3 regions of the Pseudomonas sp. CGJS7 genome follow, and region 3 is predicted to be linked to each of the others. Evidence: riboswitches for the same ligand, from Rfam matches in the RefSeq annotation. Region 3 holds a riboswitch; each other region holds the start of a gene.

Region 1 (9,666 bases), on a different contig from region 3:
AGGCATCACGCCACCAGGCTTGGGTCATAGTGCAGGTCCTTTGAGGATTAGGGGCAGGCCGGCCACGGTCAGCACGACACGCTGACAGCGTTCGGCCACGGCCTGGTGCAGCCAGCCGGCCAGGTCGACATAGCGCCGGGTCAGCTCGCCCATGGGCACGACGCCCAGGCCGGTTTCGTTACTGACCAGGATAAGGGTGCCAGGTAACTGTTCCAGGCATGCCAGCAGGGCATCACGCTCCTCGGCCAGGCGCTGGTCATCTTCCAGCATCAACAAATTGGTCAGCCACAGGGTCAGGCAATCCACCAGCAGGCAGCGCCCTTCGGCCGCTTCGGCGCGCAGTACCGCGGCCAGGGCCAAGGGCTCTTCGATCAACCCCCAGTCATCCGGCCGGCGCTGACGATGCAGCAACACGCGTTCGTTCATTTCGCCATCCAGCGACTGACTGGTGGCGATGTAGGTCACCGGCAAGCCGCTGGCGCTGGCCAGTTGTTCGGCCAGGCGGCTTTTGCCAGACCGGGCGCCGCCGAGAATCAGGTTACGCATGTCAGGCTACCCCACACAGTTGGCGCAACTGCGCGGTGTCCAGGTGCTTTTCCACCAGATCGGCCAGGCGCTCGATGTCGTGTTCGCGCAACGCTTCGTAGTCGATAACCTGCACATCCTCCAGCCCGGCCCAGCGCAATAGCGCAGCACACGACTGGCTGCCTTCGAACAGGCCATGCAGGTACGTGGCGAGGATCTGGCCATCGGCACTGACAGCACCATCATGGCGGCCATCAGCCAGTTGGACCGCAGGTTGCGCCAGCGCAGGCCCCGTCGTAACGCCAGCATGAATTTCATAACCGGTTACCGTTGCCGCTTCAAGGCTCAGCGTGCCGGCCACATTGCGCAGTTGCTTCTCGGCTTCGAGCACCGTGGCATAGTCGAGCAGGCCGAGCCCCTGGCTTGAGCCTGCGGCCCCCTCCAGCCCCAGCGGGTCATGCACTTCCCGCCCCAGCATCTGCAGGCCACCGCAGATACCAATCAGCTTGCCGCCATAGCGCAGGTGCCGCTCGATGGCCGTGTCCCAACCGCGCTCGCGCAGTTGTGCCAGGTCGCCGCGCACGCTCTTGGAGCCTGGCAGGATGATGAGGTCGGCAGCCGGAATCGGCTGGCCCGGGCCAATGAACTGCAAGTCCACCTGCGGGTGCAGGCGCAGCGGGTCGAAGTCGGTGTGGTTACTGATGCGCGGCAGCACTGGCACGATCACCTTTAGCACTCGCTCGTGCTTGACGCCTTGACGCACATCGATACCGTCTTCGGCTTCCAAGTGCAGGTCGGTAACGTAAGGCAGGACGCCCAGTACCGGTTTGCCGGTGCGTTGTTCCAGCCAGTCCAGCCCTGGCTGCAGCAGGGCAATGTCGCCACGGAAGCGGTTGATGACAAAACCTTTGACCCGCGCCTGCTCACTGGTCGACAGCAATTCCAGCGTGCCCACCAAGTGGGCGAACACACCACCGCGGTTGATGTCGGCCACCAGGATCACCGGGCAGTCCACCGCTTCGGCAAAGCCCATGTTGGCGATATCGCCGGCACGCAGGTTGATCTCTGCCGGCGACCCCGCACCCTCGACCATGACCACCGGGTACGCGGCACTCAGGCGTTGGTGAGACGCCAGCACCGCTTGCATGGCAGTGGTTTTATAGTCGTGGTAGGCCACTGCATTCATGCTGGTGACCGCGCGACCGTGGATGATGACCTGGGCGCCGGTGTCGCTGTTGGGCTTGAGCAGCACCGGGTTCATGTCGGTGTGCGGTTGTAGCCGGCAGGCCTGGGCCTGCACCGCCTGGGCCCGGCCGATTTCACCGCCATCAGCCGTCACCGCGCTGTTCAGCGCCATGTTCTGTGGCTTGAAGGGCACCACAGCGACGCCCTGGCGCAACAGCCAGCGGCACAACGCGGTCACCAGTGTGCTCTTGCCTGCGTCGGAGGTGGTGCCTTGCACCATGAGGGTGGTCATGCCGTTTCCTTCTGATAAGCCGCCAGGGCCTGGGCCAGGCGCTGTTCGTCCGCCGTGCAGGCAGGCAACCCCAGGCGCACTGCCGCTGGCTGTTCGAACAGCCGTACCAGGATGCCGCGCCGGGCGAGAAATTCATGCAGCCGCGCAGCATGCTCGCTACGCACGTACTGGAACAGGTCGCAGCCACCACTAGGCGCCAGGCCGGCACTGCGCAACACGTGCGCAAGCCGCTCGCTGGCAGCAGCACAGCGTTCGGCCTGCGCGCGCTGGGCAGTCTCATCAGACAGGCTGGCCTGGGCCAGCACCCGGGTCGGGCCGTTGACGGTCCAGGGTCCGAGCAGCTCGGCCAGGCGCAGCAGCAAGCTGTGTTCGGCGGCAACGAAGCCCAGGCGCACGCCGGCCAAGCCGAAGAACTTGCCAAACGAGCGCAGCACGATCAGCCCCGGGCGTTCGGCGCAGTCCACCACGCTGTCCGCCGGGGTGTTGTCCATGAATGCTTCGTCGACCAGCAGCCAGCCACCGCGAGCAGCCAGGCGAGCATGCCAAGCCAGCAGGCGTTCGCGCGACACCCGCTGGCCGGTCGGGTTGTTGGGGTTCACCAGCACCAGCACATCGAGGCCGTCGAGCGCAGCCTCGACTTGCGCTTCATCCAGCGCCAGCAGTTGATGCCCCGCCCGTTGCCAGGCATAGGGGTGTTCGGCATAGCACGGCGTCAGCACGCCAACCCGGGCGGTTGTACGCAGCAGCGGCAAGGCCTGTATCGCGGCCTGGGAGCCGGCTACCGGCAGCAACTGGCGGGCGCCGTAATACAAGCGCGCGGCGTCCTCCAGGCCGTCCTCGGTTTCCGGCAGGCGGGCCCAGGCGTCGACGGGAATCGGCGGGACAGGAAATGGCCAGGGCGCAATGCCGCTGGACAGGTCGAGCCACTGCTCGCGGGGGATACCGTATTGCTGCACCGCGCGTAACAGGCGGCCACCATGTTCAAGCATTGATATAGGCCCCCAGGCAGATCATCAGCAGCCACAGCCACACGCCGCGCTGCACCAGCTGCCAGCCGCGCTCGATGGCATCGGCATCGGCCACTGGCCCCTCGCCCAGACGCGGCCGCTCATGCAGTTCGCCGTGGTACACCGCCGGGCCACCAAGCTCGACGCCCAGCGCGCCGGCGCCGGCAGCCATCACCGGCCCGGCGTTGGGGCTGTCCCACAGCGGGCCCTGCTTGCGCCAGCAGGCCAGGGCCAGACGGGTCTTGCCCAACAGGGCATAAGTCAGGGCCACCAGCCTTGCAGGTATATAGTTGAGCACATCGTCGATGCGCGCCGCGCACCAGCCAAAGCGCTCGAAACGTTCGTTACGGTAGCCCCACATGGCATCCAGCGTGTTGCTCAGGCGGTACAGCACCACACCGGGCGCACCGGCCACCACAAACCAGAACAACGCGGCGAACACTGCGTCGCTGCCGTTCTCCAGCACCGACTCGGTCGCCGCTCGGGCCACCGCGGGCTCGTCCAGTTCGCGCGTTTCGCGGCTGACCAGGTAGCCAACCCGGCGCCGAGCCTCCGCCAGGTCGCCCTGGCGCAAGGCATTGGCCACCGGCAGCACATGCTCGCCCAGGCTGCGCATCCCCACCGCGCAGTAAAGCGCCAGCACATCAACCAGCCAGCCAATATATGGCAGCCACGAAAGGACCAGCGCCACCAGGGTCAGCGGCACCACCGCCAGAAACCACGCGCTCACGCCGTGGCTGCGCCAGCCGCGCCCCCCCGCATTCAGGCGGCGCTCCAGGTTGCCGGCCATGTTGCCGAACGCCACCAAGGGGTGGCGGCGCTGTGGTTCGCCCAGCAAAGCGTCCAGGGCCACCCCGGCCACGGTCAGCAAGGCCACGCTCATTGACGCTCTCCCCATTGGTTTTCGTAAAGCATTTCACTCAAGGGCCGCTCTTCGGCCCAACTTTCCTGCACCAACATCGGCACCGGATAGAACTCGGCGACCGGCCCAAGGCACAGTACCGCCACCGGCTTGGCCCCGGCGGGCATGCCCAACAGCGCGGCCAGCGCCAGCGGGTCGAACAGCGACACCCAGCCCATGCCCAGCCCTTCGCCACGCGCGGCCAGCCACAGGTTCTGGATGGCACAGGCCAGCGAGGCCAGGTCCATCTCCGGCAGGGTGCGGCGGCCGAAGATGTGTGGCTCGCGGTTGTCCATCAAGGCCGCCACCAGCAGCTCGGCACAATCGTTTATGCCCTCCACCTTCAACTTCATGAATGCATCGGATCGCTCGCCCAACGCCTCGGCCGTGCGTACCCGCTCCGCCTCCACCAAGGCCTGGATGCGCCCGCGCAGGTCACGCTGGGTGATGCGGATAAAGCGCCACGGCTGCATTAGCCCGACACTGGGCGCCTGATGTGCGGCGGCCAGCAAGCGGCCAAGCAGTTCGGGCGCCACCTGGCCACCCGCAAAATGGCGCATGTCGCGGCGCTCGCCGATGACCCGGTAAATGGCGGCGCGCTCGGCGTCGCTGTAGGCGTGATCATTCATGGTCGCAACAGCGCCGCCGCCGCATCCGGGCAGGAAGGGAAATAGAAGTGCACGTAAGAGGCCGTCAGCCGGCCCAGACGATAAACCGCCTCGTTGCCACGCCCGCCGTTGGGGCTCAGACCCCGGGCGATCGGTTCCAGCGCAGTGCTGGTCAGCGAATGGTGATAGGTGTGACCGCGCAAGGTCCCCTCCGGCAGTTCCACCGCCTGCAGCGCCAGGGCAGCCAGGCGCTTCTGCATGGTCGCCTCACCCGGCAGCAGGCCGAGCAGTTCGGCACGTTCGCCGGCCACGTCAGTCAGGGCATCGAGCAGGTACAGCATGCCGCCGCACTCGGCCAGCAATGGCTTGCCCTGTGCGTGGTGGGCGCGGATCGCCTCGCACATCGGTGCGTTGGCGGCCAGCGCATGGTGATGCAGCTCAGGATAACCACCCGGCAGATACAGGCTGTCTACCGCCGGCAGTTCGTGGTCGTGCAGCGGCGAGAAGAACACCAGCTGGGCACCTTGGTTGCGCAACAGGTCGAGGTTAGCGCCATAGATGAAGGCGAACGCCTCGTCCCGCGCCACGCCAATGCGCACACCGGCCAGCGAGGCAACGCTGGCTTGCGGTTCCGGCTCGGCAAAGCTGACTGGCGGCGGCAACGCCGCATCGCAACTGGCGCCCAGCGCTTCGGCGGCAGCGTCGAGGCGGGTGTCCAGGTCATTCAGCTCGCTGGCCTGCACCAGGCCCAGGTGGCGGCTGGGCAGCTCGATGCCGCGCTCGCGGGACAAGCCGCCATACCAGCGCAAGCCCTCGGTCAGGCTGCCTTCGAGCAGTTGCGCATGACGCAGGCTGCCTACCCGATTGGCCAGCACGCCGGCGAACGGCAGATCGGCCTGGTACCGCGCCAGGCCCAGGGCCAGGGCGCCGAAGGTCTGGGCCATGGCTGTGCCGTCGATCACCGCCAGCACCGGCACGCCAAAGTGGCGCGCCAGGTCGGCGCTTGACGGGGTACCGTCGAACAGCCCCATCACCCCTTCGATGAGGATCAGGTCAGCCTCGCCAGCAGCTTCCCACAGCAGACGACGGCTTTCCTCGGCACCGATCATCCACAGATCCAGCTGATACACCGGCGCGCCACTGGCCCGTTCGAGAATCATCGGGTCAAGAAAGTCGGGCCCGCATTTGAACACCCGCACCTTGCGCCCGAGGTTGCGGTGCAGGCGGGCCAGCGCAGCAGTGACGGTAGTCTTGCCCTGGCCAGAGGCCGGCGCCGCGATCAACACGGCGGGGCAGTGCCGCGATCGACTCACAGTTCGACGCCTTTCTGTGCGCGGATACCGGCCTGGAAGGCGTGCTTGAGCATGCCCATTTCGGTCACGGTGTCGGCCAGTTCGATCATCTCGGGCTTCGCAGCGCGGCCAGTGACAATCACATGCTGCATGGGCGGGCGGGCCTGAATGTCGGACAGTACCTGGTCCAGGTCGAGGTAACCATGTTTGAGGGCGATGTTGAGCTCGTCCAGCACCACGAACTGTACACCCGGGTCCTGCAGCAACTGGCGCGACACCGCCCAGGCGGCTTGCGCAGCGGCGATGTCACGCTGGCGGTCCTGGGTTTCCCAGGTAAAGCCCTCGCCCATCACGTGGTAGCGCACCTGTTCGGGGAAGCGACGGAAGAACAGCTCCTCGCCGGTGCTGTTGCGGCCCTTGATGAACTGCACCACACCGCATTGCATGCCGTGGCCCAAGGCGCGCGCGAGCATGCCGAAGGCCGAACTGCTCTTGCCCTTGCCATTGCCGGTCAGCACCAGCAGCAGGCCACATTCGTTAGGGGAATTGGCGATGCGTTCGTCGATGACCGCCTTCTTGCGCTGCATGCGCGCCAGGTGGCGTTCGTCGCGTTCGGTGGAATCGCTCATCAGGGTTCTCCGCTGGCTGGCACCACAGCAATGCGCGGCGACAGGTAATAGGCAGGCAAACGGAGAACGCGCAGAGGCCATGGCTGGGCGCCACGGTGCACCGCGCATCACCCTCCGTGATGCCGTTGGCAGTATCAGGCCGGTCTCCGGGCTTGTGAGTGGGCCTTGGCCCTGGCCTGCGCGCCTTCCCGGATGCTGGCACCCAGTGGCCCTGCGCGGCCTTTTACTCATCCACCGTTGCGGGGGCAGCGCCGGAATCGCGCCATGCTGGCGCCCACCGGCTTCCCAGTTTCACCCTGCCCAGTCGGGGCTGGCAGGGCACCTGAAACACGCCGCGAAGGTTAGAGGGTTGCACCGGGAGCGTCAATCGAAGCGGGTGGTCTGGCGGGTGAGCAAAACACCTTGAATCCAGGCAGCCGGTATCGGCCCCAAGCTCGAGGGGGCCGCTAAACAGGCATGGATATCAAGGGTTCTGTGCCAGATGCCCTTGCGGAATCACCCGCTTGGCCTGCAGGTAGGCCTTGGCCCAGTAGCTGTTTGACAGGTAGTCCAGGCGCACGGTGCCACCGGTGGAAGGTGCATGTACGAAGCGGCCGTCCCCGACATAGATGCCGGCATGGCTGACCTGCGAGCCGCCACTGGTGGCGAAGAACACCAGGTCACCAGACTGCAGCGAACTGACATCCACCGTCGGTGCGCGCATGACAATCATCTCTCGCGTCGAGCGCGGCAGGCTGATGCCAGCAGCATCACGGTACACATACTTGATCAGGCCGCTGCAGTCGAAGCCGGAGTCCGGGGTATTGCCCCCCCAACGATAGGGCGTGCCTACCAGACCAATGGCGCGAATCAGCACGTCATCGGCAATCGGTGAAGGACTGGGCTGGCTATAGGTAACCTGCGGCTGTACCACAGGGGCCGGCGCAGGCGCACGGCTGGAGCATGCAGCCAGCAAGGCTGCCAAGGAGAGAAATGCGAAGCGCGCCATCTTTACCATGGCCAGAACATCCTGTCTGAGACCGCTGCGCTGCAGCCGAAAAGAGTTGAGAGTTTAGATTAGACGCTTTCTGTAAATGCGCACGGCGGCGAGCTTTTTTTCAAAGCATCACCGCCGCGGCAGGGTACATCATTTTGATATCAGTTGCGCGCGATGTTGGTCGGCGCCATGGCCAAGGCGCGCTTGGCTTCAATGAAGGTCTTGCTCCAGTAGCGATCACCGAGGCTGTCGATGCGCACACCGCCACTGCGACGGCTGCTGGAGTGGATGAACTGGTTGTCACCCAGGTAGATGCCGGCATGGCTTACCCGGCCGCGGCCATTGGTGCTGAAGAACAGCAAGTCACCTGGCTTGAGCTTGTTGCGGGCCACTTTCGGCGCATCAACGTTGATCATTTCACGCGTGGAGCGCGGCAGCGTCATGCCCGCCTCTTCGCGGAACAGGTAACCGATGAAGCCACTGCAGTCGAAGCCGGACTTTTCCGAGGTACCACCAAAGCGGTAGCGGGTGCCGATCAAGGACATGCCGCGCTCGAGAATGCTGTCAGCCAGAACCGGCAATTGGTAAGGCTTGCCGCCGGAGAAAGACGCCAGGTCATCTTCGGTGGCCAGCTCTTCCGGCTCGCCGAATACCGACGAGGAAGAGGCCTTGGCCTTGATAGCCGATTGTGCAGTGATCGGGGTGTGATCCTGGGGCTGAGATACCGGGCCTTGGGCCGCGCAGCCAAAAAGCAGGGTCACGAGTGCGAGTGGCACGAGGGGTGCGAAGCGCTTCAGCATGGGCACGACCGTGTCTGTAATCCTTTAGAAGGGTGAAACTATGCCCTCTATCATGGCCATTTGCAAATTTTATCGAAAAAGATGTGACTTTTTTGTTTTACCGCTCTGGCCCAGGGTTTTCAGGGGGTTACCAGCCGAGGGTTTCCTTGAGAAACGGAATGGTGAGCTTGCGTTGTGCCTGCAGCGACGCCTGATCGAGGCGCTCGAGCAAGTCGAACAACGCGCTCATGCTCCGCGCGCCACGGGTGAGGATGAAATGGCCGACTTCGTCGGTCAGGTGCAGGCCACGGCGCGAAGCTCGCAGCTGCAAGGCGCGCAGCTTGTCTTCGTCGGACAGGCCGCGCATCTGGAACACCAGGGCCAGGGTCAATCGCGACTTCAGGTCCGGCAGCTTGATCGGCAGCTCACGCGGTGATGCCGAGGCAGCCAGCAGCAAGCGTCGGCCGCTGTCGCGCAGGCGGTTGAACAAGTGGAACATGGCCTCTTCCCAATCCGCCTTGCCGGCGATCACATGCAGATCGTCGATGCACACCAGTTCGTACTGGGCCAGGTAGTCGAGCAGTTCCACGCCACGGTCGAGCAACTGCGCCAGCGGCAGGTAGACAGCGGGCTCGCCACGTTGCTGGAAGCGATGGGTGGCGGCCTGCAGCAGGTGGGAACGGCCAACACCCTGCTTGCCCCACAGGTAGATAAGGCTCTCGGTCCAGCCGGCGTCGGCTTCGCATAGCCGCTCGACGTAACCCAATGCCGCAGCATTGGCGCCCGGATAGTAGTTGATGAAGGTGGCGTCATCGCGCAGGCGCACACCCAGGGGCAACTGGATCGGTGGTTTCATGCTCGCGGGCGGTCGACGGGACCGCTGGGGGCCTTTGGTGAACAATCTGCAAAGTCTATACCCGCAACGCGGGGCGCACAATCTCGACTGCAGATAGGGCAAGCAAAATCAACAAGTTGCGCAGCACAAGCGAGCGGCGGATGCAGGACAAACCGTGCTCAGCGCCCGCGAGATCGGGCGCCGCGAGGCGACGCTCAATTTCGCGGGCGCGAAACAGCTCAAGACGAAACACAGGGTGTTCAAAGCTCCGGGTCGATGTTCCCAGCGTACATATCCGATTCCTTGTACAGGGCATGCACATGCCGCAGCAGCACCATGATCACCGCCGCCACCGGCAGCGCCAGCAGCACACCGGTGAAGCCGAACAGTTCACCCCCGGCGAGGATGGCAAAGATCACCGCAACCGGGTGCAGGCCGATGCGATCGCCCACCAGCAGAGGGGTCAGCACCATACCCTCCAGCGCCTGCCCGACCATGAACACCGCAACGATGCCCAGCATCGGGTACAGGTCGCCACCGAACTGGAACAGGCCGGCCACCAGCGCGGCACCAATGCCAATGATGAAGCCCATGTACGGCACGATGGCCGCAAGGCCTGCAAGCATGCCGATCAGCA
Region 2 (9,666 bases), on a different contig from region 3:
ACGCCGTGCTTGCGCGCGAAACGGATGTTTTCGTCCTTGCGCAGTTCGTATTCCTTCACCGGGTGGATGTTGGGGTTGTAGAAAAACACCGAGTACTCGATGCCGGAGGCCACGAAGGCCTCCATCAACTCGCCCGAACACGGCGCGCAGCACGAGTGCAGCAGCAGCTTGCCGCCCTGCCCCGGCGCGGTCAGCGGTTTGCGCGGCGCGCTCATGCGTCCTTGGCGACCAGCTTGATCACACTGGAGAAATCCAGGCCGCCGTGGCCGGCGCGGCTGTTCATCGCATACAGATTGCGCGCCAGTTCGCCGAGCGGGATCGATGCGCCCACGCCCATCGCCGCTTCGGCGGCCAGGCCCAGATCCTTGAGCATCAGATCGTTGCCGAAACCGCCGCTGTAGCCGCGCGAGGCCGGCGCGTTGTCGAGCACGCCCGGCCAGGGATTGCAGACTTCGGTGGCCCAGCTGCGGCTGGTGCTGACCGCCATCATCTGCGACAACACCTTCGCGTCCAGGCCGTGGGCGACGCCCAACGCCAACGCTTCGCCGGTGACCGCCATGATCACGCCCAGGGCCATGTTGTTGCACAGCTTGGCCACCTGCCCGGCGCCGCTGGCGCCGACGTGGAAGATGTTCTTGCCCATCGCCTGCAAGGCCGGGCGCGCGCGTTCCAGCGCCGCGGCTTCGCCGCCGACGATGAAGGTCAGCGTTCCCGCGGCCGCGCCGGCGGTGCCGCCGGACACCGGCGCGTCGATCATGTCGATGCCGGCGGCGGCGGCGGCTTGCGCGACTTTCTGCGCCGAGGCCGGGGCGATGGTGCTGCAGTCGATGACCAGCGCGCCGGGCGCGATAGCGCGCAGCAGACCGTTCTCGCCCAGGTACAAACCCTCGACGTGGCGGCTGGCCGGCAGCATCGAAATCACCACTTCGGCATCGGCCACCGCGGCAGCGGCGCTGTCCGCGGCGACCGCGCCGGCCGCGACCGCGGCCTGCACCGCGGCGGCGGACAGGTCGAACACCCGCAACGAATGCCCCGCCTTGAGCAGATTGGCCGCCATCGGCCCGCCCATGTTGCCCAGTCCGACGAACGCGATGCGGCTCATGCTCGATTCTCCGTGGAAGCTTCCAGAGCGGACAGCGGGTGAGCATCGTCGGCCCACGGCGCGATGAAGAATGCGTCGGCCCAAGCCGCGTCGGCATCGGCCAAGGCGGCCGGATTCCATCGCGGGTTGCGGTCTTTGTCGATCAACAAGGCGCGGATGCCCTCGGCGAAATCGCCGTGCGCCGCGCATTGCAGCGACACCAGATACTCAAGGCGGAAGGTATCGGCCAGCGACAACGTGGCGGCGCGGCGCTGCAGTTCATAACCCAGGCGCGCCGAACCGGGCGCACCCGCGGCCAGGGTCTTGCGCGCGGTTTGCAGCCATGCATCGTCGGTTTCGAGCGCGTCGATGCGCGAGACCACCGTCGGCAAATCCTCCGCGTTGCACAGCGTTTCGACCAGCCTCGCGTGCTGCTGCAGCGGACCGGCCGGCGCGGCTTCGCCGCGCGCGCGCAGCAATCCGCTCAGCAGATCGCGATCGCGCGCAGCATCGCCCGACCAGGCCGCGGTGACCAGATCGGCGTACACCGCGCCGCGTTGCGCTTCGGGCACGTAGTGATCGGCCAGCCCGGCGTAGATCGCATCGCCGGCGTTCAACGGCGCGCCGGTCAGGGCCAGGAACAACCCGGCGCGGCGCGGCACCCGATTGAGCAGGAAGCTGCCGCCGACGTCCGGGTACAGGCCGACGGTGATTTCGGGAAACGCCAGCCGCGAGCGCTCGCTGACCACGCGATGACTGGCGCCGGCCATCAAACCGATGCCGCCTCCCATCACGATGCCGTGGCCCCAGCACAGCAGCGGCTTGGGATAGGTGTGGATGCGATAGTCCAGGCGGTACTCGGTAGCGAAGAACTCGCTCGCCTGGGCGTTGTTGCGGATGTCGCCGCCGCCGGCCGCGCGGTACTGGCTCATGCCGCGGTACAGGCCGTGCAGATCGCCGCCCGCGCAGAAGGCTTTCTCGCCCTCGCCTTGCAGCACCACCAGCGCCACCGAGGCGTCGCCGGCCCACGACGCCAACTGCGCGTCCAGCAGCGTCGCCATCTCCAGCGACAAACCGTTCAAGGTCGCCGGCGCGTTGAGCGTGGCGATGCCGAGCTTGCGGCCGTTGGCGACCGCGCGTTCCTCGAACAACACCGGCGCCGACGTCGCGATTTCCTGCAGGGAGGCGTTCATGCGTTCTTCCATTGCGCCGCGCGCTTTTCCAGGAACGCCGCCACGCCTTCGACCTGATCGGCGCTGTCGAACAAGTCCACGAACGCCTCGCGCTCGCGCACCAACGCGGTCGCGTGCGATTGGGTGCGGGTGGCCTGGATCAAGGCCTTGCACGAGGCCACGCTGATCGGGCTCTGCTTCTCGGCCTGCTTGGCCCAGGCCAGGGCGCGCGCCTTGGACTCGCCCTTGCCGACCACTTCTTCGACCAGGCCGATGCGCAGCGCGGTCGCCGCATCCACCCGCTCGCCGAGCAGCATCATCCGCTTGGCCCAGCCTTCGCCGACCAGACGCGGCAGGTTCTGGGTGCCGCCGGCACACGGCAACAACCCGACGGTCGCTTCCGGCAGCGCCACTTGCGCCTGTTCCTCGATGATCCGCAGATCGCAGGCCAGCGCGCATTCCAGGCCGCCGCCCATCGCATAGCCGTTGATCGCCGCGATCGACACGCCGCGGAACGCGCTCAGCGCTTCGAACGCCTCGCCGAAGCGGCGCGCCGCCTCGCGCGCCAGCGCCTTGTCGCCGCTGGCGAACTGCTTGAGGTCGGCGCCAGCGGAGAAGAACTTTTCGCCTTCGCCGACGATCACCAGCGCATACACCTCGCGCTCGCCGTCCAGATCGCGGACCAGATCGCGCAACGCGGCCAGACTGTCGCGGGTCCAGGTGTTGGCCGGCGGATTGCTCAGGGTGACCACGGCGGTGTGGCCGTCGATCTCCAGCTTCAGCCCGGTGTAGGCCTTATCGGCAAGACTCATCGCAATTCCTCGTCGGTGTTCAGCAGGTGGCGCGCGATGATCACGCGCATGATTTCGTTGGTGCCTTCCAGGATCTGATGGACCCGGCAGTCCCGCAGCAGGCGTTCGATCGGGTATTCGCGGATATAGCCGTAACCGCCGTGGATCTGCAGCGCCTCGTTGCAGATCCAGAAGCCCGCGTCGGTGGCCAGACGCTTGGCCATCGCACACCACACCGTGGCGTCGGCGCTGGCGCTGTCGACCTTGCGCGCGGCGGTGTGGACCATCTGGCGCGAGGCGATCAACTGCGTGGCCATGTCGGCGAGCTTGAACTGCAAGGCCTGGAACTCGGCGAGCTTCTTGCCGAACTGGCGGCGCTCGCCCATGTAGCGCCGGGCCGCGTCCAACGCGCCCTGGGCCGCACCTAGCGAGCAACTGGCGATGTTGAGGCGGCCGCCGTCCAGACCTTTCATCGCGATCTTGAAGCCGTCGCCTTCGCGTCCCAGCAGGTTCTGCGCCGGCACCCGCACGTCTTCGAACGCGATGCCGCGGGTGGGCTGGCTGTTCCAGCCCATCTTCTCTTCCTTGCGCCCATAACCGATGCCGGCGCTGTCGGCCGGCACCGCGAACGCGCTGATGCCGCGTGCGCCATCGCCGCCGGTGCGCGCCATCACCACCAGCATGTCGGTGGAGCCGGCGCCGGAGATGAACGCCTTGGCGCCGTTGAGCACGTAATGATCGCCGTCGCGCACCGCGCGGGTGCGCAGCGATGCCGCGTCCGAGCCCGCGCCGGGTTCGGTCAGGCAGTACGACGCCAGGCGCCGGCCGCTGGCCAACTCCCGCCCCCACTCGGCGCGCACCGCGTCGTTGGCGTGCGCGGTGAGCATCCAGGTGGCCATGTTGTGGATGCTGATGAACGCCGCGGTGGACGGATCGACCGCCGCGAGTTCTTCGAACACGATCGCCGCATCCAGGCGGGTCAGCCCGGAACCGCCCGCCGCTTCGTCGACGTACAACCCGCAGAAACCCAATTCGCCCGCCTGCGCGATCGCCTCGCGCGGAAACACGCTGTTGGCGTCCCAATGCGCCGCGTGCGGCGCCAACTGCGCCAAGGCGAAATCGCGCGCGGCCTCGCGGAACGCCGCCTGTTCTTCGCTCAGCCCGGTCGGCAACGCCGCCGCGACCTGCCAGTCCATGACGGCGGCCATCACTTCAGGCTGATCGTGGTGTTGACGCCCTGGCCCGAGGTTTCATCGTCGAACCAACGCGCGGTGACGGTCTTGGTCTGGGTGTAGAACATCACCGCCTGCTTGCCGTATGGACCCAGGTCACCGAGCTTGGACGCGCGCGAACCGGTGAACGAGAACAGCGGCACCGGCACCGGAATCGGCACGTTGATGCCGACCTGGCCCACGTCGATGTCTTCCTGGAACTTGCGCGCGGCCGCGCCGGATTGGGTGAAGATCGCGGTGCCGTTGCCGTTGGGGTTGGCGTTGATCAGCGCGATCGCCTGTTCCAGCGTGTCCACGCCGAGAATCACCAGCACCGGCCCGAAGATTTCTTCCTGGTAGATGCGCATGCCGGGTTCGACCGCGGAGAAGATCGTCGGCCCGATGAAGTTGCCCTGCGCGTAACCGGGCACGTCCGGCTTGCGGCCGTCGAGTTCCAGCACCGCGCCCTGCTCCACGCCCGAGGCGATCAGCGCTTCGACGCGTTCGCGCGCGGCGCAGGAAATCACCGGCCCGACGTCGGTGCCCGGCTCGGTGCCGGCGTTGACCTTGAGCGTGCGCGCCTTGGCCACCAACTCGGGAATCCAGCCGCGCGCCTCGCCCACCAACACCGCGGTGGACGCGGCCATGCAGCGCTGTCCGGCCGCGCCGAACGCGGCGCCGGCCATCGCGTTGAGGGTTTGTTCCTTGTTCGCGTCGGGCAATACCACGGCGTGGTTCTTCGCGCCCATCATGCATTGCACGCGCTTGCCGGCCAGCGTTGCGCGCTGGTAGACGTGGGTGCCGACCTTGGTCGAGCCGACGAAGGACACCGCCTGAATGGTGGGGTGATCGCAGATCGCATTGACCACGTCTTCGCCGCCGTGCACGACGTTGAGCACGCCCTTGGGCACGCCGGCCTGCAACGCCAGCTCGACCAGACGCATGGTCACCAGCGGGTCTTGTTCGGACGGCTTGAGCACGAAGGTGTTGCCGGTGGCGATGGCCATCGGGAACATCCACAGCGGGATCATCGCCGGGAAATTGAACGGGGTGATGCCGGCGCACACGCCCAGCGGCTGCAGCAGCGTGTAGGTGTCGACGCCGCCGGCGACGTTGTTGGCCAACTCGCCCAACTGCAGGTTGCCGATCGCCGCGGCGTGCTCGACCACTTCCAGGCCGCGGAACACATCGCCTTCGGCATCGGGCAAGGTCTTGCCCTGCTCGGCGGTGAGGATCGCGGCGAGCTCGCTCATGTGCTCGCGGATCAACTGCTGATACTTGAGGAAGATCCGCGCGCGCGCGCCGATCGGGGTCTTGCGCCAGGTCTTGAAGGCGCGCGCGGCGGACTCGACCGCGGCGTTGACCTCATCGGCAGTTGCCATCGGCACGCGCGCCAGCACCGCCTGGGTCGCCGGATTGACGACTTCGCGCCATTGCGTGGTGGTGGATTCGACGAACTCGCCGTCGATCAAAAGCTTGACCGTCGCGACGTCGGTCGCAACGCGATGCATCTCGTTCATGGTCGGTCTCCGTATCGCACACCCGCGAAAGCGGATGCCGCGGAGAGATCAGACAAGACGACACGAAGGCGAACGGACGCCGCATCGCATCAGCTCGTCCGGTTGCCCGCCGCAACACCCGAGAAGGACATCTCCCGATGTCCGCCACGGGCCGGTCTCCGGGCTTGCGAGCGATGCCGTGGCATCACCCCGACTCCTTCCCGCGCGAGCGCAGTGGTTTACGTCGGGTGTTCTCGCCTACCGTTGCGGGGGCAGCGCCGGAATAGGACGGTTAGGTCCGCACCGGCTTCCCGTTTCACCCTGCTCGCCGGTATGGACCGACGGCAAGGCACCTGTGGCGGGCGGAGTGTAGTGCTTGGCGATGGTCGCGGACAAGCGGCAGCGCGGCGGCGCGCATTCAGTTCGGCGGAATCGGCGCCGCATGCGCGGGCGCATGGCGCGCGCGGTGCCACGATGCGCATGCGGTGCGCAACCGTGAATCGCGTTGTTGGCGATGCGAAGCCGCTGCGGCGTGATGCTGTTTGTCACACATATCACCGCTCGATCGGTGCGGCTGGCAGCGGAGAATCGGACGCGATCGTCGACGTGGATCCGAATGCGATCGCGCGATCGATACAAAGACTTGCCGACTGACCCACTGACTCGACAGCGCGCAGTCGGCCGGTTCGCAACGCATCGCAACGATTGAATCGTTACCCCGCATGCCGATCGCGTTCGGGCGCATCGAATCGCCGACACCGCGAATTGTCGCTGCATGCATATTGCGTGTGACGACCGCATCAAACGATAATGATTCCCATCTTCCTTTGCAAATCGCCTGCGCCCCCATGCCCTCCTCCCGCACTGCCGCGCACCCGCGGCGTTTGGTTACGCCTGCGCGTCGCACTCTGTTTTCGGCCCTTACCTTGCTGCTTTCGCTCGGCGCCACCAGCGCGCAGGCCGAAGACGCCGCCGATGCGGACCAGGTCAAGAACCTGCAGCAGGTCCAAGTCACCGCCGAATCGCTGGACTCGTACGCGGCGCCGGCCACGGTCTCGGCCACGCGCATGGTGCTGACGCAACGCGAGACCCCGCAGTCGGTCACCGTGATCACCCGCCAGCAAATCGAAGACTTCGGCTACGTCACCATCGCCGACGTGTTGCAGAACACCACCGGCATCTTCGTCAACAATCTCTCCAGCCTGGAACGCCCGAGTTTTATGGCGCGCGGCCTGGACGTGAACAACATCCAGGTCGACGGCGTGCAGCAATTCCCCGGCGGCCGCCGTCCCGACGTCGGCGGCGATTCGGTGGCCTACGAACGGGTCGAACTGGTCCGCGGCGCCAATGGCCTGATGACCGGCACCGGCGAACCTTCGGCCACGGTCAACATGATCCGCAAGCGCGCGACCCGCCGCCATGAGGCCTACGTCAACGCAAGCGTGGGCCGCTGGAACAATTACCGGATCGAAGGCGACGTGTCTGGCCCGCTGCTCGCCGACGGCCGCGTGCGCGGCCGCGTCGCCGCCGCTTACACCGATCGCGAGTCGTTCATCGACTACTACAGCACCGAGAAAAAAACCCTCTACGGCACGCTGGAAGCCGACTTGAGCGACAACACCCTGCTGCGGATCGGCCTGGAAACCACCAGCACCGATCAGGGCGGCGTGATCAACACCAACAACGTCTCGTACTGGTACAGCGACGGCAGCCGGATCAATCCGCCGCGCTCGTTCAGCACCGCGGCCAAATCGAGCGCGTGGCCGCTGGAGGAGCGCACCTATTTCGCCGGGCTCGACCACAGCTTCGCCAACGGCTGGCATCTCAGCGCGATCGCCACCCACAACACCATCGACATGCAAGGCGGCCAGCTGTATTTCATGATGCCGTGGGATTACCCGGACCGCGACGGCGGCGGCCCCTACACCGACAGTGCGGTGATCTCGTGGTCGGCCGACAAACAGAACACCTTCGACGCGTTCGCCGAAGGCCCGTTCCGCCTGTTCGGACGGGAGCATCAACTGGTGTTCGGCTACAACAGCTTCTCGCGCACGCGCACCACGCTCGGCACCGACTTCGATCCGGCGACGCGGCCGCTGCGCGGCGAGGAAGTGGTGCTCGATGCCTACAACCTGTGGACCTGGCGCGGCCAAGCGCCGCGTTACACCGCCTACCGCACCGGCCATCGCGACAATGCGGTGCATACCGATCAAGGCGGCGGCTATCTCGCCGTGCGGCTCAACCTCGCCGATCCGCTGAAACTGCTGCTGGGTGCGCGGGTCAGCAATTGGAAGACCTGGACGCGCAATTTCGACCGCGCTACCGGCGCCTTCAGCGGCATCAGCGACGGCTACCGCGTCGACGACGAAATCACCCCGTACGCCGGCCTCGTCTACGACCTGAATTCGACCTACTCGCTGTACGCCAGCTACGCCGACGTATTCCTCCCGCAGGAGCAATACGATCGCAACGACCGCATGATCGAACCGATGATCGGCAAGAACTACGAGATCGGCGCCAAGGCCGAGTACCTGGACGGCCGGCTCAACGCTTCGTTCGCGTACTTCGAATCGGTGCAGGACAACCTCGCCATCGCCGACCCGAACGTGCCGCCCAATTACCTCACACCCGGCGGCCGTTCGCCGTACGTGTCCAGCGGCAAAGGCAACCGCACCAAGGGCGCGGAATTCGAGTTCTCCGGCCAACTGGCGCCCGACTGGAACCTGTACGGCGGCTTCACCCACGCCATCACCCGCAACGGCGCGGGCCAGCGCATCAACACCTACATCCCGAAAAACCTGTTGCGGCTGTCCACGACCTACCGCCTGCCCGGCGCGTGGCGGCGCCTGACCGTCGGCGGCGGTCTGCAATGGCAGAGCGCGTACCACACCGTCGCCGGCTACCCGCTCTCGCCCGAACGCTCGGCGCAGGCGCCGTACGAACTGCTGCATGTCGGCACTCACGTGCGCAGGCAAAGCGCGGTCGGCTTGGTCAATGCGATGGCGCGCTACGAGATCAACGACCGGCTGTCGCTGTCGTTGAACGTCAACAACCTGTTCGACAAGTACTACTACAACAGCATCTCCGAGTACGACGGCAGCGTCGGCTGGGGCGAGCCGCGCAATTGGGTCGCTTCGGCGCGCTATCGCTGGTGACCGCGGCCGATCGCGCCGTGCCCGAATCCTCGCGCGAGCGGCCAGTACCGGCGCTCGCGGGTCAGGCCGCGCAAGTAGCCAGTTGCTGCTTCGCGTACCAGATCGCGCGGCGCGCCTGGTTGTAGGCCATGTCGGCCGAACGCGGCAGCAGATGCTCGGCGCGGATCGGGTCGACGCCGCTGGCCATGGCGCGTTCGACTTTTTCCAGTTCGCTCAAATGCGTGAGCGCAGGCGTCAGCAATTTGCGCAGGCGCGCGCGATCGCAACCGGGGTGATCGGCTTCCACTTCGCCGATCGCCCAACGGATGCGGCGACTGGCTTCGCCGTCCAGCCCGGGCACCGGCTCCTGGGCGATGGGCGCGGCCTTGTAGGCATCGCCGGTGGCTTCGCTGCCCAAATCCGAAGGCCGTTCGTGCAGGGCCGGATTGAAGCGCACCGCCGGCGGCGGACGCGCTTGCGCGGATTGGATCTGTTTCTTGCCGGGCAGTTTGTCGACGATTTTCTTCAGTCCCTTTTTGGCGCTCTGCATCAGCCCGTCGGCGAGATTGCCGTCGGTCTTCCAATCCTTGGCGAACATCGAGTCTTGCGCCTGGATCGGCACCGAGCGCTCGAACCTGCGCTTGGCCGCGGCCAGCCTGGGATCGTCGGGATCGCCCGGCGCGCGCGCCTCGGGCGCGCGCATGGGATCGAACTCGGGGCTCACGCCGATCGCGACGCGGCCATCGGCGGTATACAAACGCGGGCGAGCCGGCGGCGC
Region 3 (9,666 bases):
GCCGATACCGGTGTCGGTGCCGGTGACGAACAGGCCGCGCGGGAGCGGTTGAGACGGGGACATAGGCAGGATTCGCTGAGAGGGCGGCGGGAACCGGCGGCGCGTGTGACTGACCTCGCGCTTTTCGGCGCCGCCGACCGGCCATGGTAGTCGCGGCGAGCGCCGCTGCTACACTCCGAAGATGTTTACAGCCTCCACACTTTCGGGCGGTAAGTCCGAGCAGTACGCCCAATTGGTCGAGCAAGCGCGCGCGCTGCTGGACGGTGAGAGCGACCGCATCGCCAACGCCGCCAACCTGTCGGCGCTGGTCAATCAGTCCCTGCCCGAGCTCAACTGGGTCGGTTTTTATTTCTACGACGGCCGCGAACTGGTGGTCGGTCCGTTCCAGGGCCTGCCGGCCTGCGTGCGCATTCCGCTGGACAAGGGCGTGTGCGGCGCGGCGGCGAGCAGCCGCCAGACCCAGCGCGTGGCCGACGTGCACGAGTTCCCCGGCCACATCGCCTGCGACGCGGCATCGCGTTCGGAAGTGGTGGTGCCGTTGCTGCGCGACGGCCAGTTGCTCGGCGTGTTCGATCTGGACAGCCCGGTGCCGTCGCGTTTCGACGCCGACGATCAGGCCGGGCTGGAAGCGCTGGCGCGGGTGTATGTGGAGTCGCTGGCATGAGCGCGCCGAAGATGCGCAACATCGGCCCCAAGAGCGCGGCCTGGCTGCGCCAGGTCGGGCTGCGCACGCACGAGGACATCGCCGCGGTCGGCACGGTCGAGGCGTTCATGCGGGTCAAGCGCGCCGGCTTCAAGCCGACCTTGAACCTGCTCTACGCGATCGAAGGCGCGCTGCTGGACTGCCACTGGCAGGAGATCAGCGATGAGCGCCGGCAGGAGCTGATCCTGGCCGCCGACGCCGCCACCGCGCTGTTGCCGGCGCCGCGCAACAAGCCGGCGGCCGCGCCGGTGCGCACTACGGTGCATGCGCAGGAAGAGCGGTTCGATGAGCCGGGTGGGTTCGGTGGCGGGTTCGGTCGCGACGACGAGGATCGTGGCGATGAAGGCGATGGTCCGTCGGACGACGATGGGCGCGACGAGCACAGCGACGATGATCGCAACGATTGAAGTAGTGGGGCTGCGCTGCGAGTCCGCCGGCCCTCATCCGCCCTTTCGGGGCACCTTCTCAGCCTTGCACACCCTTCGGGCGCCGCAAGCGGGAAAAGGGCTCGATCCCTCGCCCCTGCGCTCTAAGCCCCTCTCCCGCTTGTGGGGTGAGGGGTCGCGCTTACGAGCCATTGGCTCGCGCGACACCGAACGCCCGAACGCTATGCGTTCGGGCCGGGGCGTGGGTTGGGGTGAAGGCCGCCAGGCGCCCCGCCCCCACATCGCGTACACTGCGCCCCGCTTCGAGGTGACCCCACGGCCCAGCCGCCGGGGTTGAAACGGGAAGCCGGTGACGCGCCAAGGTCCGGTCGGACACTCCGACCCGCCCCGCCCATTCCGGCACTGCCCCCGCAACGGTAAGCAAGTCAGGTCGCGGCCACCGCCACTGTGCTCAGTCACGGGAAGGCGCCGCGCCCGGGAATCGGCCCGCGCCGTTCCGCTTGCGAGTCCGGAGACCGGCCTCGACGCGCCACAGGTTGCGATGCGGAGGGCATTGCGGCGGCTACAGCGCCTTCGCGCGCTGCCTTGCCTGCCCGCACGTCCCTTCCCCGCCGCCGCCCATTAGCCGTTTTCGTCGCGCGCTGGATCGCGCGTGCGCTGGAGTCCCCACATGCGTTGCCTGAACCTGTCCCTCGCCATCGCCTGCGCGCTCGCGCTGCCGGCCACCGCCGTCGCCGCGCCCGCCGGCGCGCCCACCGACCTGGATCAGGTCGTGGTCACCGCCAACCGCACCGCGGTCAGCGTCAACGATCTGCTGACCCCGGTCGAAGTGCTGGACCGCGCCGACATCGAGCGCAGCCAGGCGCGCGATCTCAACGACCTGCTGCGCGGCCGCGCCGGCATCACCCTGGCCAACCAGGGCGGCCAGGGCAAGTTGACCACGCTGTTCCTGCGCGGCAGCGAATCCGACCACGTGCTGGTGCTGGTCGACGGCATCCGCATCGGTTCGCCGACCTCGGGTCTGGCCGCGCTGCAGGATCTGCCGCTGGAACTGATCGACCGGATCGAAATCGTGCGCGGCCCGCGTTCGAGCCTGTACGGCGCCGACGCCATCGGCGGCGTGATCCAGGTGTTCACCCGTCGCGAGCAGCAGGGCTTCGCCCCGCGCGTGCACGCCGGCGGCGGCAGCAACGGCACGGTCGAGTTCGGCAGCGGCTTCGGCGGCCGCAGCGGCGGCAACTGGTTCGGCGCCGACTACAGCTTCCGCAAGACCCAGGGCATCAACGCTTGCCGCGGCGCCGGTTTCCCGGTGTTCGCCGGCTGCTTCACCACCGAGCCCGATCGCGACGGCTACGAAAGCCACGCGCTGTCGCTGCGCGGCGGCGTCGAGTTCAACGAGCAGTGGAGCATCGAAGGTCAGGCGCTGCGCGCGGAAGGCCAGAACTCCTACGACGGCGACTTCGGCAACTACTCCGAAACGGTCCAGCAAGTGATCGGCGGCAAGCTCGATTGGCGTCCGTCGGAGGCGGTGCATGTGCAGCTGAGCGCCGGCCGCAATGTGGACTCCTCGCAGAACTACGACCTCAAGGGCACGGCCGTCGGGCCGGCCGGGATTTCTCCGAAGCAGCGCATCGGCTTCTTCGATACCGATCGCGATAGCGCGACCTTGCAGGCCGATTTCAACCTCTTCGAAGGCCACGTGTTGACCGCCGGCTTCGATTGGCTGCGCGACCGCGTCGACAGCAACACCACTTACGACGAAATCGAACGCGACAACAAGGCCGGTTTCGTCCAGTACCAGGGCCGCTTCGGCAACCAGTCGTTCGAAGCCAGCGTGCGCCGCGACGACAACGAGCAGTTCGGCGGCCACACCACCGGCGGCGCCGCGTGGGGCCTGAACTTCGCCGAGAACTGGCGCGTCACCGTGGGTTACGGCACCGCGTTCAAGGCGCCGACCTTCAACGAGCTGTACTACCCGTTCTTCGGCAACGCCCAGCTCAAGCCGGAAGAATCCAAGACCTGGGAAATCGGCCTGGCCTACCGCGGCGACAACTTCAATGCGCGCATCGACGGTTTCGACACCCGCGTGGATGAGCTGATCACCTTCGACTCGGCGATCAACCTGCCCAACAACATCGAACGCGCGCGCATGCGCGGCGCCGAGATCGGTATCGACACCACCTTCGCCGAGTGGACCCTGGCGGCGAGCGCGAGCTGGCTGGACACCGAGAACCGCGTCGGCTTCGCCCGCGGCAACGACCTGCCGCGCCGCGCCAAGCACAGCGCCCGCATCGACCTGGACCGCGCCTTCGGCAAGTTCCGCGTCGGCGCCACCGCGGTCGGCTACGGCTCGCGTTACGACGATGTCGCCAACAGCGTCCGCGTCGGCGGCTACGGCACCCTGGATCTGCGCGCCGAATACGCCTTTACCGATGCGCTGAGCCTGCAGGCGCGGGTGGCCAATGTGTTCGACCGCGAGTACGAAACCGTGTCGTACTACAACCAGCCCGGCCGCGAGTGGTTCGTGACCTTGCGTTACGCGCCCAAGCCCTGATTCGGCGGCGAGCGTTCAAGCAAAAGCCCGGCTTAGGCCGGGCTTTTTTTTCGAAGATCGTTGTGCAGGAACTGCGATCGCACCGGCGCGGTAGCTTCATTGGCGCGGTCGCGGCTCGCGCCGCTCCTACAGGTAGGCCATGTGCCTATTTCGTGATTTTGCCCGCAGCCCTGTAGGAGCTGCGCGAGCTGCGACCGCGAATCGACAACGATCGCGCAAGTCACGCCACCGCCGCGTTCGACCACCAGCCCTTACCGCCAAGCCCACGCACGCAACCGCGCCAGTTCCGGCGAACGCCAAACCGCCACGCCGTAGGGACTGGAACACAAGCGATGCTCCGGGTTCGCGACGCGGCTTTGCGCATCCGCGCCCCAAGCCGTCGACGCGACCCGCGCGTGCAACTCGGCCAATCCCTGCGCGCCGCATTGCGCCGCGTGTTCCAACGCCAGCACGAACTCCGCCGGTTCGGGATAGAACGGCGACAGGCTGCTCGCACGCAGTTCGTCGTCACCGGCCCAACGCAGGGCCGCATCGAGCATCGCCGTAGCTTCGGCGACGCCGGGCAGGTGCGACAGATCGATCGAGGCGAGAAAGGCCAGAACATTGGCGGTGGCGGTGCAATCGACCAGATCGAACAGCGCGCCTTCGCGGCTCCAGGTGGCGAAGGTGCCGATCCGCAGCCACGGCGGATGCAGCATCGGCAGACGCGCGATGCGCCGGCGCGCGATGGTCATGCAAGCGGTGCGGCGCGCGTCGGCCAGGTCGATGCGGCCGGCACGCAGCAGTTCCAAGGCCATGATCGCGGTGTCGTCGACGTCGTCGGGCAAGTCCGGCGCCCAATCGGGTCGCGCGTCTTCGGGCCAGAAGCGGAAACCGCCTCGCGCGGAGCGGCAGGTCTGCAAGGCATCGAGCATCGCGCCCGGCACCGCCAGTCCGCGTTGGCGCAATGTGCGCACCGCCAGCGCGGTGACGAAACCGTTGCGGTCGCGGTGGCGGGCGCCACCCTGGCTCACCTGGCTTTCGAGCAGGTACGCGCGACCTGCATCGACGCGCGGTCTTGTCTCGGCGATGGCATCGTTCGCGCAAGCCAAGTCGATACGAGCGCCACGGCAAGCACCGCCGGCCGCACTCGGATCGACACGGCGCATCCGCTGCGCCCTGCCGCTCATGTCGGCCGCACGCCGCATTGCACCCAGGCATTGCCGGCGATGTCCGCGCCGACGCCGACCATGCCGTGACGCCAGCGCCCATCGTCCGGTCCGCTCGCCAATGCCTCGTACACCTGCGCCGACGCGCCCTCGCCCAGCCCGCGCAGGCGCGCGCTCACTTGCGCGTCGTCGCGGAAGATCGCCTTGGCGAAGGTGAACCAGGTCAATGCGCGCACCTGGCCGTCGGCCGACAGCGCCAGACTGATGCCGGAAGGACGCGGCAGATCGTCCGCCGGCAACACCTGCATCAAGCGCCGCGACATCGGCTCGGCATCGCCGAGGGTGGCGCGCGCCAAGCCGCGCAGGCCGTTCAAATCCAACTCGTTGGCGCGCGCGTAGCACTCCACGCTGCCGTCGGGATTGACCCCACACATGCGCCAGAACATCAACGCCGAATCCAGCGCCGGGTGCGCCTGCCGCCAACGCTCCGGCAAGCGCCCTTCCGGCAGATCGACATACAACTTGCTGGCCAATCCGTCGCCATGCCGCGCCGATGCCCAGGCGCCGAATTTCAACCGGCCTTGGCGTTGATGGGCGAACCATTCGCTCAGATCGCCGCGCCAATCCAGGGCTTGCGCGGCCTGCGCCAAACGCTCGTGCTCGGCGACTTCCGGCGCGGCCACTTCGGCGGTCCAGCGCACCGCGGCTTCGCGCGAAGTCCAGGCGAACTCCACCGGCAAACCGGTGTTGGTCAGGCGGCTGAAACTCCATGCGACCTCCGGCCAACACGAGCCGTGCAGCGGCGCCAGCACCCGGCCGAGCATGGTTTGCGCGGCGTCGGCCTGCGCGGGCAGGACCGCGCGCAGGCGTTGCAAGGTGGCGGCGACCGGCGCGGCCAGATCGGCCGCGCCGTGGCGCATGTCGTGCATTCGGGCTGCAAGGTCGGCGTGCGGGCTCATCGGCTGGCCTGTTCTGCGCTGTGGCGATCCATCGCGGGCGGTGGCGGCGTTCATCGGCTTACAGCACCGCCACCAGTTCTTCGGTTTCGTCCACCCACGCGCGCTGGTCGAACTGCCCTTGCATGCCGACGAAGGTGAAGCGGCGGCGGTACTTGCGCTTGTCGCCGTTCTTCAAGGCGATCCGCAACTTCATCGGCTCGGTCTGGCTGCCGGCCATCTCCAGACGCTCGCTGCGCTTGTAGCTGCCGTCCTCGTACTTCACGTCGATGTAGACGCGCTTGACCATCGCCGGGTCGAACACCGGAATGAACTCCAGCTGCAGCGCGTCCTCGAAGCTGTCGTGGATCAACAGCTCGGGCACGTCGATCTCGACCGGCGCGGTGGCCGGGTCCGCCGCGGCCACGCCCTTGCGCCGCTGCACGATCTGATAAGTCACGCCGCGATTGGCCGGCGCCGGCTTGGCCCCGCGCAGACGCCAGGTCTTGGGCCCGGAGTTGGCGGTCAAGGTCAGCGTGGTCTTGGGCTCGGGCGTGGCGTAACCGCGCGCCTGCAGCTTGACGTCGATCGACTCGACCACGTCCCAATCGATATCGCCGGGCGTTGCGGTGATCTGGCGGAACTCGACGTGTTCGTACGGGTTGACGAACAAGGTGCGGTCTTCGGTCCTGGCCGCCGGAATCGTGTACGAGGTCTTGTCGGCGGCCCAATCGGATTGCGGATCGAAGTGGTACTGGTAGGACGCGGCGTAATCGATGTCGCGGGTCGCGTTCATGAACACTTCGAAGCGCTTGACCCCGACCTCGCCCGGGTTGAACACGAAATCGGCGTGCTTGTGATCGCGCGGCTTGGTCTTGTCGCCGTAATCCAGCGCCACTTGCGCCGACTTCAGATCGATCGGCTCGAACGCGATCGGCATGCTCGCCTCGACCGCGAACTGACGGAAGAACGGATCGTCCAGGTCGATTTCCTTGAAGTACTTCGACTTGTCGCGCAGATCGCCGAGCATCAGGCCGAAGAACCCTTGCGGCGCGAAGGTGCGGCGGGTGGCTTCGGCGCGGTTGTAGCGCAGGGTCAGTTTCTTGCGTTCTTCCTGGCGCACGAACTTGAGCTTGAGCGACAGGCTGACCGCGGTCGGCGGCGTGGGCAACGTCGGCGGCGTCACCGGCGGCGTCACCGGAGGAGTGACGGGCGGAGTCACCGGCGGCACGACCGGAGGAACGACCGGCGGCACCACCGGCGGGGTGACCGAAGCCGGACGGCGCAAACGTCCGTGCCAGCGATTGGGCGTAGCGCCGGCGGCGCGGCCGGTGACGTGGACGACGCGGTTGTCCGGATCGCCGCCCATCGGCGAATGGGTGCCGGGCCGGCTGCTGGCCGGGACGTCGCCATTGGCGGCCTGGGTGGTCACGGTGATCGGCACGCCGGCGCGGCGGGCGACGGCGAGGGCGACATCGAGCCGCCGTTGCGACAGGCGCCGGTTATAGATTTCGCGCTGGCCTTCGGTCGCGCCGTTGGCGTGCTCGTGGCTGGCGTAGGCCTGGAAATTGAGATTGCGCGGCGCGGGCAAGCCGCGGATCCACGCCATCAAACGCTCGGCACCGCGCTCGCTGCCGCTCCAGTTGCCGTCGCCTTCGATCCGCAAGGTGCCGGAGGCGTCGCGATAACGCGGGTCGTTGGTGGTGTTGTCGACATACGCGCGGAACTGGGTCGACGGTGGGTTGGTGTTCCAGCCGGCTTCGGCGGGTTTGTCGAAATCGAAGAACAGGCCGAAGGTCTGGTCTTGCGCGGTCGCCGGCCATTGCACGTCGATGCGCTTGGCCGAATCGGGATTGACGGTGATGGCGACGCGGCCCTGGGCGTCGGCGGCGACCACTTGGTCGTCGACTTTCACCACCGCGCCGGCGCCGGTGACGGTGATGGTTTCGGCCAGGCCGCTGGCGGCCGGGGTGTGGGTGACCGACAAGCCCGCCGGCAGCGGCGAAGGTTCGGTCGAGTCGACGCTGAGCACCGCGGGTTGGATCTGCGGCGCGGGCGGCGTGCCGGTGGCGCCGCCGGTGCCGGTGCCCGCGCTGGTGCCGGCGCTGCCGCCGCTGAAGCCGCCGCCGGGAGCGCTGGTGCCGGGGGAGCCGGTGCCGGGAGTACCAGTTCCGGGAGTGCCGGTTCCGGGAGTTCCAGTGCCCGGAGTGCCGGTACCAGGGGTGCCGGTTCCGGGAGTACCGGTGCCCGGAGTGCCAGTACCAGGCGTTCCAGTTCCAGGAGTACCCGTACCCGGAGTGCCGGTACCAGGCGTTCCAGTTCCGGGAGTACCCGTACCCGGAGTGCCGGTACCAGGCGTTCCAGTTCCGGGAGTACCGGTGCCCGGCGTACCCGTACCGGGCGTTCCAGTGCCGGGAGTCCCCGTGCCCGGAGTGCCGGTACCGGGCGTTCCGGTACCGCCCGTCCCGCCGCCAGCATGCGCGGCATCGGTGGCCAGCTTGCCCGGCACCAAGGTCGGCTCGAACCACTTGCTCAGCAGATCTTCCTTGAAGAAATCCAGCGCCCACTTTTCCTGATCGCGGCGGTCTTCGGCGTCGGTGAAGGCTTCCACCTGGATATCGATCACGCCGTTCTGCACCAACGATTCGAACGCCGCATCGATGCCGGCCTTGAACCACGCGTACTGGCCTTCCAGGCTGGCGCTGAAGTGGGTGTAGATGCGTTCGAAGTCGGCAGTGATGGTGACCTTCAGCGCCGGCCGCATCGCCAGGTACTTGAAGTTGTAGATCACCCCGATCGGGGTCATGCCGTCGCTGAGCGCGGCCTCCAGGATGGTCGCGCCTTCGGCCGACAGGCTCAGGCTGAAGGCGGCGCGGTTGGCCGCGTCCATCGACGGCACCGTCGCGCCGAGGATGTGCTCGACCGCGTTGAAGGTGCCCGGTTGCGCCGGCTGCGCCGAGGTGCCGCCGCCGCCCTGCACGTTGAGGGCGACGCATTGCACCGAGCCTTCTTCGAAGGTCGCGCAGGTCAACCGCACCGGCAACTGCACGCCGGGTTCGGCGTTGAGCCGGCCGATGATCTTCGACTCCATCGACGGCGACAGCTGCAAGGTGGTCACGAACATCACGAAGCCGCCGCCCTTGTTGGCCGCTGCGGCATCGGCGACGCGGTACTTGAGGAAACTGAATTCCTTGCGCCCGTCGGGTTGGCGCGTGGCCAGCGACACCGGCCCCGGCAGGTACCAGAACTGGCTCTTGTCCGAGTGGTCCCGGAACACGGTGATGCCGTCGATGGTGATCGGCTTTTCGAGGCTGAGCATGACGAACTCCAATAGATCGTTGGTCCATGCGCGCGAATGGCGCGCGCGACGGAAACGTTTCCTTACGTACCTGATGCCATCGGCCGCCGCGTACTCTCACTCCGTCATTCCCGCGAAGGCGGGAATCCAGGGCTTTATCGCGGCATGGCTCTGAAGTCTCTGGATCCCCGCCTGCGCGGGGATGACGAGCCAAATCGCGGCGCGGCGGGTTGCGGCATCAGGGCATCTTCAACACCAGATCGGTGACATCGCTCGGCGCCCAGGCGACGCTCTTGTTGGTGCCGTTCTCGAGCAGATAGCTGGCCTTGTACTCGTAGCGCATGCGCGCCGCATCGAGGTAGTCGTATTCGAACTCGCCGCTGGCCTGGGCATCGGTGAACTCGAAGTCTTCCGCGAACGACAGGCCGCCGGTGAAGTCTTCGAAGCGCAGCGAGACCTTGACCTTGCGCATCTTGCGTTTGGCGAAGTCCAAAGGCGGCTTTACGGTTACGATTCTTCGGCCTTTCATGCCTGCCTTCAGCATGATTCGATTGCTGTTGGTCACCGACTCGGGAATCTCCTCGATGTCGCGGCCGTCCTTGTAGAGGATGCTGACGCTGTAGAACACGCCCTTGACCTCCG

What was found. A riboswitch is a leader RNA that binds a small molecule or an ion and turns the genes downstream of it on or off. The one in region 3 is predicted to bind cobalamin.
Region 1: another riboswitch for cobalamin. It lies ahead of cobO (cob(I)yrinic acid a,c-diamide adenosyltransferase); the one in region 3 lies ahead of btuB (TonB-dependent vitamin B12 receptor).
Region 2: another riboswitch for cobalamin. It lies ahead of V7787_RS24940 (CoA-acylating methylmalonate-semialdehyde dehydrogenase); the one in region 3 lies ahead of btuB (TonB-dependent vitamin B12 receptor).

The regions. Positions count from the first base shown of each region.
Region 1 covers NZ_JBAMDI010000007.1:136,971-146,636, forward strand. Annotated here, with positions in the region: gene cobT (nicotinate-nucleotide--dimethylbenzimidazole phosphoribosyltransferase) at 1-28, opposite strand, end outside; gene cobU (bifunctional adenosylcobinamide kinase/adenosylcobinamide-phosphate guanylyltransferase) at 25-546, opposite strand; gene V7787_RS07035 (cobyric acid synthase) at 548-2,002, opposite strand; gene cobD (threonine-phosphate decarboxylase CobD) at 1,999-2,991, opposite strand; gene cbiB (adenosylcobinamide-phosphate synthase CbiB) at 2,984-3,892, opposite strand; gene bluB (5,6-dimethylbenzimidazole synthase) at 3,889-4,539, opposite strand; gene V7787_RS07055 (cobyrinate a,c-diamide synthase) at 4,536-5,831, opposite strand; gene cobO (cob(I)yrinic acid a,c-diamide adenosyltransferase) at 5,828-6,439, opposite strand; cobalamin riboswitch at 6,560-6,780, opposite strand; gene V7787_RS07065 (C40 family peptidase) at 6,903-7,436, opposite strand; gene V7787_RS07070 (C40 family peptidase) at 7,577-8,215, opposite strand; gene hda (DnaA regulatory inactivator Hda) at 8,343-9,050, opposite strand; gene V7787_RS07080 (AI-2E family transporter) at 9,290-9,666, opposite strand, start outside.
Region 2 covers NZ_JBAMDI010000045.1:10,664-20,329, reverse strand. Annotated here, with positions in the region: gene V7787_RS24965 (epoxyqueuosine reductase QueH) at 1-215, opposite strand, end outside; gene mmsB (3-hydroxyisobutyrate dehydrogenase) at 212-1,102, opposite strand; gene V7787_RS24955 (enoyl-CoA hydratase/isomerase family protein) at 1,099-2,274, opposite strand; gene V7787_RS24950 (enoyl-CoA hydratase) at 2,271-3,065, opposite strand; gene V7787_RS24945 (acyl-CoA dehydrogenase family protein) at 3,062-4,216, opposite strand; gene V7787_RS24940 (CoA-acylating methylmalonate-semialdehyde dehydrogenase) at 4,252-5,766, opposite strand; cobalamin riboswitch at 5,908-6,112, opposite strand; gene V7787_RS24935 (TonB-dependent siderophore receptor) at 6,681-8,909, shown strand; gene V7787_RS24930 (hypothetical protein) at 8,971-9,666, opposite strand, start outside.
Region 3 covers NZ_JBAMDI010000027.1:9,326-18,991, reverse strand. Annotated here, with positions in the region: gene bioD (dethiobiotin synthase) at 1-63, opposite strand, end outside; gene V7787_RS17820 (GAF domain-containing protein) at 182-664, shown strand; gene V7787_RS17815 (TfoX/Sxy family protein) at 661-1,110, shown strand; cobalamin riboswitch at 1,378-1,627, shown strand; gene btuB (TonB-dependent vitamin B12 receptor) at 1,760-3,643, shown strand; gene V7787_RS17805 (hypothetical protein) at 3,895-4,791, opposite strand; gene V7787_RS17800 (hypothetical protein) at 4,809-5,750, opposite strand; gene V7787_RS17795 (hypothetical protein) at 5,809-9,045, opposite strand; gene V7787_RS17790 (hypothetical protein) at 9,263-9,666, opposite strand, start outside.